Regions from separate parts of the Rothia sp. HC945 genome, predicted to be linked through region 2. Evidence: predicted binding sites of a transcription regulator. Region 2 holds the regulator's gene; each other region holds the start of a gene.

Region 1 (3,252 bases), on a different contig from region 2:
CGTGCCAGCTGGGAGGCGACGACGGCGTCGTCGTCCACGGTGGCGGTCCCGGCGTTGGAGGGGATGAGCATGAGGTCCATCCCCAGGCGATTCATGAGGCGGAACTTCTCCTCGACCCGGCGGAGCGTGTCCTGGAACACCTGCTCCTCGGTCCCCTCGGCATCCCGGAACGGTTGGTACAGGTCGAGGGTGAGTCCGAGCTCGGCGGCGTAGCCGCGAATCTGCTCCGGCGTCTCGGGCGCGACGACGAGGTCCTGCTCGAAGACCTCGATGCCGTCGAACCCGGCGGCTGATGCCGCTCGCATCTTCTGGCGCAGGGATCCGGAGAGGCAGACGGTGGCGATCGACGTTCTCACAGCGATTCTCCTTGTTGGGCGGCGATGAGTCGTTCGAAGTGGGTTCGCATGGATGCGTCGTCGGGGCGGATCCCGGTGATGAGTTCGAAGGCGTCGACGGCCTGGCCCACGGCCATGTAGCCGCCCGGAAGGACCCTGCATCCGAGGTCCCGCGCCCGCCGAATGAGGGCGGTTTCCTGCGGGAGGTAGATGACGTCGGCGACCCACAGTTCGGGCCGCAAAAGATCAAGATCCAGCGGAGCTCCGGGGTGGTGGTGCATTCCGATGGGCGTCGCGTTGACCAGGCCGTCCGCCGCCCTCACGGCGTCGGGAAGGGTCTCGGGAGCGAGAGCGTCCACGGTCGCCCCGGGGAACTGGGCCGACAGCTCGCGGGCCTTGGCCTCGGCGCGGGAGCGGTCGAGGTCGTACAGGGACAGGTGGCCGACGCCGCGGGGGAGCAGAGCATAGGCCGTGGCCGAACCGGCACCGCCCGTGCCGAGCTGGACGACGTCGTCGAGGCTCGCTCCGGGCAGGCCCTGATCGAACGCGTGGGCGAATCCCGAGAAGTCCGTGTTGTGCCCGATGAGACGCCCGTTCTCCCGAACCACGGTGTTGACCGCGCCGAGACGCTCGGCATCGGGGGCGAGTTCGTCCAGGTGCTCAATGATGGACTGTTTGCAGGGGAACGTGATGTTGAAGGCGTTGAAACCCAGTTCGAGGGCGGTCTTCATGAGCTGCGGGGCGCGGTCGACGCCGTCGGCAATGGTGTCCAGATCGATGGGGCGGTAGATGTACCGCAGGCCCAGACGATCCGCCGCCTCCTCGTGCATCGGGGCACTGAGCGTCGCGGTGATTCCGCTGCCGATCAGTCCGACTACATATGATTCGCCCACTAGGCTCATAACGCTCCGATCCTTCCGGCCACGACGTACCATCTTCACGGTACCCAGTCCACGGGTCGTATGGCGCATGGACGTTCGAATGGCGCACAGGTTGAGGGGTGGGTGGCGACCTCTCGCTCTCTGGCCGCGAGGTGGCGGTTTTGTGCGTTCATTCCGGCGAGGTGGCAGTTTTGGGACGTTTTCGGGTCGAAAACTGCACGGGAGTGCCACCTCGCCGCGGACTCTGCACAAGACTGCCACCTCGAGGCCGCCCCGAGAGGCCTCACCGAAAACTCATGCGTCAGTTGAAGCAAGACGTCTGACGGTGTCCCGGATCCGTTCGGCATGCGCGTAGATGTCCTCGATGTTCTCAAGCAATACACGGGTTTCCGTCTTGTTCTCGTCGAAAAGACCCAAGTATTTCTTCGATTTGCCATTGAAGTGGAGGCGGGCCACGGTCCGGCGGTTGTTGTCATCGAGCAGGATCGCGAAGTACGACTTGCTGTCTCGTTGCGTGATCCTTTGCGGTTTCACCTCGCTGCACGCTATAGCTTTGACGATCTGGTAGCCGGCGAGCTCCTCCTCCGTGGTGACGACGCCTGGCTTGCCCAAATCGCCTTCTGGTTTTGTCGATTCCTCCGAGGTTGATGATCCGGCATCGACGGGGTCGTGGGGCTCCGGAGCCTCGCTGTCCTTGAGCGCAACGGACAGTCGCTCATTGACTCTTTCTTTGAGGAATTGTTTGCTCGCCTTGGAGACCAGCCCCGCAAACATCTTCAGGTTGTCCACGGTGCCGCGGCGTTCGGAGACCCTCCCCATGAGCATCCTGACAAGCTCTGGGCTCGGGTCGCGGAACTCCGTTGCCAGTTCCCGCTTCAGCGCTCCGACGTATTTGAGTTCCTCTGCCGAGTTCAACACCGAATCGAGATTGAAATCCTCCTTGGTGATTTTTCTCAGCGCAGGCAACATGCTCTCGTCGATGTTCAGCAAATCCAGAACAAGGAATGGCTGTCGGTCCATGATGTTGGGCGAGTCCAGGTCGCTGTAGAAATTGAAAATCCGTCCGTTGGTCAGAATCCCGATGCGCGCGTTCGTCACGGAAAAATACCGGAAAAGCTGCGAGGCGTGGTTGAGGTTCAGGGGCTCTTCAAGCTGTTTGCACTCGATGAGAATCTTTACCTCGGCGTCATTCATGATCGCGTAATCGACCTTTTCGCCCTTCTTGGTTCCGTGGTCCGCGGTGTATTCGGGGACGACTTCCAAGGGGTTGAAGATGTCGTAGCCCAGGACCTGAGAGATAAAGGGCATGATGAAAGCATTTTTGGTCGCTTCTTCGGATTTTATTGAGCCCTGTTGGGCACGGAGCTTGGTGGCGAGCTCTTTCAGATTGTCCTCGAACGGCATCGTGGGTCCTCCAGGAGGTTCGGGCGCAGCGGGATCTGCGGTGAGGTGAGACTTAGTGTAAACCAAAGTGACATAAGTTACATATACCGACCGGGCCGCTTCGTAGACTGGCCGCATGGCAACTCCCGAAGGAACCTTGAACTGGACCCCGCTCCTGGACGCTCAGGAGCTCGTGGCGCAGCCGGTGGCCGACGCCGCCCGGGCCGGGGCCGTGCCCGGAGCCCGCGTGGCTGCGATCAGCGAGACTCTGGCGGATACCGCCGAGTTCTGCGAGGCGTACGACGTCGCCCCGGAGGCCTCCGCGAACTGCGTGATCGTGCGCGGCAAACGGGGTGAATCCGTGACCGATGCAGCCGTGATCGTCCTCGCGACGGATCGGGCCGACGTCAACAAGACGGTGGTTTTCATTTTGGCGTTGTGGGCTTTCTGCACTGGCATGTTCATCATCGCGGTTCTACCACCGTCGGCAGAAGAGCCGTTCGAGCATCATCCATTTTGGACCTGGAAGGGATCGCTCTTCACCGTCGTCGGCCTTGGTTTAGGTCTCGGGTTGATAGTGTCACTTGCTTGGGATGGTCTGAAAGCATTGTGCGAATGGATGAGCGGCCGTAATCGGTCAAAACAGCGTCCCT
Region 2 (3,252 bases):
TCGAAGGATGTCGCGGCGTCGTACACGGCCTCGACGACCTCGGGGTCGAGAGCCGTGCCGGTCGGATTGTTGGGGGAGCAGAGGACGGTGATGGCAGGCTTTTGGTCGGCAACTTGACGGGCCGCGGATTCGGGCGACAGCGAGAAATCCTCGGCCCTGTCCCCCGCCACAAATTCCGTATTGGTCCCCGAAGCCAAGAGCGGATACATCGAATACGTTGGGACGAAACTCAAGAGCCGGCGACCCGGACCGCCGAAAACTTGCAGGATCTGCTGGAGAATTTCGTTCGACCCATTGGCCGCCCACAGGTTGTTCTGGTCGAGGCCGTGTCCCACAAAAGCGGCCAGCTCGGAACGGAGCTCCGTGAAATCACGGTCCGGGTAACGATTGAGCGAACGAGCCGCTTCTCGCACTCCTTCGGTCACCGCCTCCACAACCTCGGCCGGCATAGGATGCGTGTTCTCGTTGACGTTCAACGCGTACGGCACCTCGAGCATGGGGGCGCCGTAAGGGGACCGACCTCGAAGGTCGTCCCGGAGGGGCAGGTTGTTCAACGCGTCCAATGAGTCAGTCACCCCACCATGCTAAGGACCGCCGAACCTTACTCCGAAATTATCGGGACAATAAGACGCTGTCCGGGGGTAACCTGTCCGCTGCCCAGATCGTTCAGATCGTTGATCTTGTCCATGGTCACTCGAACATCCGCGCTGGAATCCACGTCCCGAGCGATGTCCCACAGGGTGTCCCCGCTGCCGACGACGACGGATTGCGTGGTCGAGGCGGCATTCTCCGTACCCGCCTGCGCGGTGCCCGGCACGAGGAACATCATGAGAGCCACCGCGAGGACAACGACGGCGGACAGGACCGGCAACCCGAAGAACACGAAACGGCCTCGTCGAGTCAGCGACATGTGTGAGGTTCGGGCACGAGCGGCTCCTACGTGACGGATCCATTCCGCGTCACGGCCCTTGGTCTGAGTAAACGTGCTCATGCGAAGATCCCTTCGTATTCGGCGTGAGTGATGAGAGTTCGAACAGATGTTCGAGTTCGTACGTCTGTTCTACCAAAGTCTTCGAACACTGTCGAGAAAAATAGAACACTTGTTTGATTTGCCACTTCCTCTGGCCTAGCCTGAGGGGTAACGCAAATCGGTTGTACCGGCCGGATCGCATTCCCTCTGGGGAGGACTCCTTCGGTGCGACTTTCAGCAACCGCATCCGAACGGGCGACGGCACGATGATCGTGGTCGCCTGGGCCGTAGTTCCAGTACACACGGGGCGACTGACAACTTAAGCACCTCCAGGGAAGGACGAACCGGTGGCCACCCAGCTTCCTCACCAGGCCAAGCCGCTCACCCCGCGACAGCGCAGAATTCTCGAAGCGATTGCATCGTCCGTCGAGACGCACGGCTATCCGCCGTCCATGCGAGAGATCGGCGACCTGGTCGGGCTGTCCAGCCTGTCGAGCGTGACCCATCAGCTCTCGCGGTTGGAAGCCCTTGGCTTCATCCGTCGCGATCCGAAACGACCGCGAGCCATCGAGGTGCTTTGCGAAACACCCGTGGGTGAAGAGGGTCCTCGGTTCCCGGCCGCCACGGCCCAGGAACCGGCCGTGGCGGAACCATCAAGAGAAAAATCGAACGACAAGGTCGTGCCGCTCTTCCCGGAGAGCCAACCGGATGGGGCAACCGCCCAGGTGCCGCTGGTCGGCCGAATCGCCGCGGGTGTTCCCATCACAGCTGAGCAGCACGTGGACGACGTCGTCGCCCTCCCCCGTCAATTGGTCGGCCAGGGCCAGCTCTTCATGCTCGAGGTCCGAGGAGACTCGATGGTCGAGGCCGCGATCTGCGACGGCGACTGGGTTGTGGTCCGTCAGCAGAGCGACGCGGAGAACGGCGACATCGTCGCGGCGCTGTTGGACGACGAGGCCACGGTCAAGACCTTCCGGCAACGGGACGGGCACACCTGGCTGCTGCCTCAGAACCGACAGTACGAGCCGATTCTCGGAGACCACGCGACGATCATGGGCAAGGTCGTTTCGGTCCTGCGCTCGATGTGAGTCCGGCCCCGGCCAGCTTCACTCGGTCCCGGGCGCGGGGCCCGGCGCGCGTACGCATCGCGCGGTCAGCGTGCACCGGGCCGGAATCAACCGGCGGCGAGCCTCCGCAGGGCCGCGGTGACCGTCGGCAACTTGTCAGTGGTCCACAACGGGGGCAATGCGCTGCGCAGGAACCCGCCGTAGCGTGCGGTGGCGAGTCTGGAATCCAGGACGGCGACGACGCCGCGGTCTTCTTGCGAACGGATCAGCCGACCGGTCCCCTGGGCCAGCCTGATGGCCGCGTGATAGGCCGAGACAGCCATGAATCCATTCCCTCCGGTCTGGCTCACTGCCCTGGCCCGTGCGGAGGAAAGCGGGTCGTCGGGACGCGGAAACGGAATCCGGTCGATGATCACCAGGCGACACGACGCTCCCGGAACATCGACCCCCTGCCACAAGCTCATGGTCCCAAACAGGCAGGTATCGGCGTCTTCCGTGAATTCCTTGACCAGCCCGCGCAAGGAGGATTCGCCCTGGACGAGGACCTCCAGGTCAGAATTGTTCCTCACGTACTCGGCCGCCTGCTCGGCCCCTCGCTTGGACGAGAACAGCCCCAAGGTCCCTCCGCCCGAGGCCTCGACCAGTTGGAGCACCCGCTCGAGCTGTTCCTCAGAAACTCCCCGCGCCGGTTTCGGCAGGTCCGAGGCGAGATACAGCATTCCCTGCTTGGGATAGTCGAACGGTGAGCCCACATCGAGGCCCTCCCACGCGGGCGCCTTCTCGCCTCTGAGACCGAGCGATCCGGCCGCCGAGTCGAAGGAGTGACCGATGGAGAGGGTCGCCGAAGTCAGGACGACCGTACGGTCCTGGAACAAGCCCTCCCGAAGCCTCGAAGCCACCGACAACGGCGCCACGTGAATGGTGGCCGGGTCGGTATCGGCCGCCGCAACGTAGCCGCGTCCCGGCTCCCAGCCCCCAACTCGGCTGATCCACACGACCTCGTACTTGCCGTCGGCGCCGAGCGTCCTCTCCGCCAGCTCGAGGACCTCGGTCAGCCGGGCTCGGGCAGTCTGTCGACCGGCGTCGGCGTCTTTGCCTTCCGGCTTGGTGTCGGACAAAGCCGCGCGGCTCGCGTCACGCACCAGTTCCATGGCCCTCTGCAGATCCGGGGTCAGACCGTGTGCCATGAGCTCCGCGGGCTTCCCGGTGCAGGCG
Region 3 (3,252 bases), on a different contig from region 2:
CACAGGGGAGTGTCCCAGGGAGGGGCCGGCGCGACCGACCTCGCGGACGCCGTGGTGCGAGCCTGTGACCAGCCAGGGCACCTCAGGTTCACCTACGGCCTCAACGATCCCCTGACCACCAAAATCGAGAAGGTCGCGACCGAGGTGTACGGGGCAGACGGAGTGGATCTCAGCCCAGCGGCCGCTCAGCAACTCGAACGCTACGAACGCCTGGGGTTCGGACGGTTGCCGGTCGTGATCGCCAAGACGCATCTTTCACTGTCCTCGGACCCCGGGCTGAAAGGCGCCCAGACAGGGTGGCGACTTCCCGTGCGAGAGGTTCGCCTCGCGGCCGGTGCCGGGTACGTGTACGCCCTCTGCGGAACAATCAGGACCATGCCCGGGCTGTCGCGCCATCCCGCCGCCGAACGCATAGGATTCGACGACTCAGGAACAATCCAGGGTCTCTTCTGACCTCAACCGGAGGCCGACCACGCGAAAGAATCTGCCCCGGAAAACCGGCAAACCGGCTTTCCGGGGCAGAGAACCCTCCGACAGCGCGCAAGTACTACCAGCCTCGCTGGGCCCACTCATCCAGATGGGGCCGCTCGGCACCCAGAGTGGTGGACTTGCCGTGTCCGGGAAGGATGACAGTGTCGTCGTCGTAGACGTCAAAAATCTTCGTGGTCACATCGTGCAAGAGGGACTCGAAAGCCTCCGGGGAGCCAGTCTTGCCCACGCCGCCCGGGAACAGGGAATCGCCCGTGAAAATGTAGGTCGGGCCCTCCTCCGGGGTGTAAGCGAGGGCGATGGATCCGGGTGTGTGACCGGCCAGGCCGATCACGTCCAAGGAGAAACCTTCCAAATCGGCAGTGTCGCCATCCTCGAAGGTGATGTCCATGGGCACGTCGATGTCGGACTCATCGGCATCGCCGCACGCGGTGAGTGCCTCCGAACGGGACTTGATCTCGGGGAGCGCTCGCACATGGTCCCAATGCGAGTGGGTAGTCACGATCAGCTGAACGTTTCCGCAACAGGCGCACTGGGCGTCGACGTCGTGGGCTCCTGCGGCCACGAGTCGTGAAATCGAGTCGGGGTCGTCCGCCGCATCGATCAACAGCTGGGTGCCGGTCTGCTTGCACGTCACCAAGTAGACGTTGTTGTCCATGTCGGAGACGCTGATATAACGGATGGTGACCTCACCCAGGTCCATCTTTTCGGTAGCGATTGCCATCATGCCTTCGAGTGTAGGTCTTCCGTCCCGCTCGCGCGCAACCCACGCGCGCGTAACGTTCACCCTGGGCCGATTTCTCCACCACGCGGCGCAGATTCGTTAGAATAAATCTTCGAATGGGGAGTGTTTGCGCCAGTCGCACGACCTCCCGGTCCGGAGCAACCACGCAGACAGGCAGGTCATGACCATTCAGCACGTTGAGGGACACGAACCCGGTATGCCGCAGGATCTCACCAGAATTCTGGTCAAGGGCGCACGGGAGAACAATCTCAGGAATGTTGACCTGGATATTCCGCGCAATGCGATGATCGTGTTCACAGGGCTCTCCGGATCGGGAAAGTCCTCTCTGGCCTTCGACACGATCTTCGCCGAGGGACAACGCCGGTACGTCGAATCGCTGTCCGCCTATGCGCGCATGTTCCTGGGCCAGGTCGACAAGCCGGACGTGGACTTCATCGAGGGTCTCTCGCCGGCAGTGTCGATCGATCAGAAGTCCACGTCGAAGAATCCGCGGTCCACGGTCGGCACTATTACCGAAATCTACGATTACATGCGCCTGTTGTGGGCGCGGATCGGACACCCCCACTGTCCCATCTGTGGGGAGCCCATCGAGAAGCAGACTCCGCAGGCCATCGTCGACCAGCTCATGTCCTCTCCCGAGCGGACTCGCTTGCAGGTTCTGGCCCCGATGGTGCGTTCCCGAAAGGGCGAGTTCGCCGACCTGTTCGCGTCACTGACCCAACAGGGATATTCCCGTGCCGTGGTTGACGGTGAGCAGATCCAGCTTGCGGAGGCGCCCAAGCTCAAGAAGCAGTACAAGCACTCCATTTCCGTGGTGGTCGATCGTCTGGTCATCAAGGACTCGATTCACCAGCGGCTGACGGATTCCATCGAGACGGCGCTCGGACTTGCTGACGGCAGGGTCGTGGTCGATTTTGTCGACGACGATTCGGACGCAGGCCAGCGCACATTCAGCGAAAACCTGGCCTGCCCCAACGAGCACCCGATCGAAACCACGGAGATCGAACCGCGGGCCTTTTCTTTCAACAGCCCTTTCGGTGCGTGCCCGGAGTGCGACGGCATCGGGTCTCGTCTGGAGGTCGATGAAGACCTGGTCATTCCCGATCCGGAAAAAACTTTGGGCGAAGGGGCCATCGCTCCCTGGTCACAGGGCAAGTCCACCACCGAATACTGGCTGCGCCTTCTGGCGGGTCTCGGAAAAGAGGTGGGCTTCGACCTCAACACCCCATGGGAGAACCTGAGCAGCAAGGCCCGTCAAGCGATCCTCAACGGCAAAGATTTCAAGGTCGAGGTTTCGTACCGCAACAGGTTCGGCCGCGAACGCCGATACACCTCCGGGTTCGAGGGCGTCTACGCCTATATCAAGAGGAAGCATGAGGAGACCGAGTCCGACTGGGCGAAGGACCGGTATGAACAGTACATGCGTCAGGTTGCCTGCCCCGCTTGTGACGGTGCCCGCCTGAATCCGACCATGCTCGCGGTCACCGTGGGCGGGGCATCGATTGCCGAGGTCACGGCAATGTCGATGACGGATACCCAAAAATTCATGGCCGGTCTGGAACTTTCTGAGCGCGAGTCGAAGATCGCCGACCAGGTTCTGAAAGAAATCAATGCGCGCCTTCAGTTTCTTCTCGACGTCGGGCTCGACTACCTGAATCTGGAGCGCGCGGCAGCCACGTTGTCCGGCGGCGAGGCGCAGCGCATTCGTTTGGCGACCCAGATCGGTTCTGGACTCGTGGGTGTTCTCTATGTCCTCGACGAACCCTCGATCGGCCTCCACCAGCGGGACAACCGTCGCCTGATCGAAACCCTGAGCAAACTCCGGGACCTGGGCAATACCCTGATCGTCGTCGAGCACGATGAGGACACCATCAAGGAATCGGACTGGATCGTGGACGTCGGACCGGGAGCTGGCGAGCACGGCGGCGAAATTGTCCACTCGGGTACGTACGAAGATCTCTTGTCCAATCAGCGGTCGCTCACGGGCGCCTACCTCGACCGACGCCGCGAGATCTCAC

What was found. The regulator LexA, encoded in region 2, represses DNA repair genes until DNA is damaged. The targets are predictions, from matches to a motif close to TCGAACANNTGTTCGA.
Region 1: AB0Y14_RS08370 (shikimate dehydrogenase) is a predicted target of LexA. The motif match lies at 1,301-1,316, and genes of this name have one in related genera.
Region 3: uvrA (excinuclease ABC subunit UvrA) is a predicted target of LexA. The motif match lies at 1,314-1,329, and genes of this name have one in related genera.

What each region holds. Positions count from the first base shown of each region.
Region 1 covers NZ_JBFCSN010000001.1:1,884,075-1,887,326, forward strand. Annotated here, with positions in the region: gene AB0Y14_RS08365 (bifunctional sugar phosphate isomerase/epimerase/4-hydroxyphenylpyruvate dioxygenase family protein) at 1-356, opposite strand, end outside; gene AB0Y14_RS08370 (shikimate dehydrogenase) at 353-1,237, opposite strand; gene AB0Y14_RS08375 (type I restriction endonuclease) at 1,511-2,620, opposite strand; gene AB0Y14_RS08380 (hypothetical protein) at 2,736-3,252, shown strand, end outside; gene AB0Y14_RS08385 (hypothetical protein) at 3,237-3,252, opposite strand, start outside.
Region 2 covers NZ_JBFCSN010000002.1:28,545-31,796, forward strand. Annotated here, with positions in the region: gene AB0Y14_RS08720 (histidinol-phosphate transaminase) at 1-575, opposite strand, end outside; gene AB0Y14_RS08725 (LysM peptidoglycan-binding domain-containing protein) at 602-991, opposite strand; gene lexA (transcriptional repressor LexA) at 1,318-2,058, shown strand; gene AB0Y14_RS08735 (ATP-dependent DNA helicase) at 2,145-3,252, opposite strand, start outside.
Region 3 covers NZ_JBFCSN010000001.1:502,245-505,496, reverse strand. Annotated here, with positions in the region: gene AB0Y14_RS02145 (formate--tetrahydrofolate ligase) at 1-453, shown strand, start outside; gene AB0Y14_RS02140 (MBL fold metallo-hydrolase) at 548-1,216, opposite strand; gene uvrA (excinuclease ABC subunit UvrA) at 1,395-3,252, shown strand, end outside.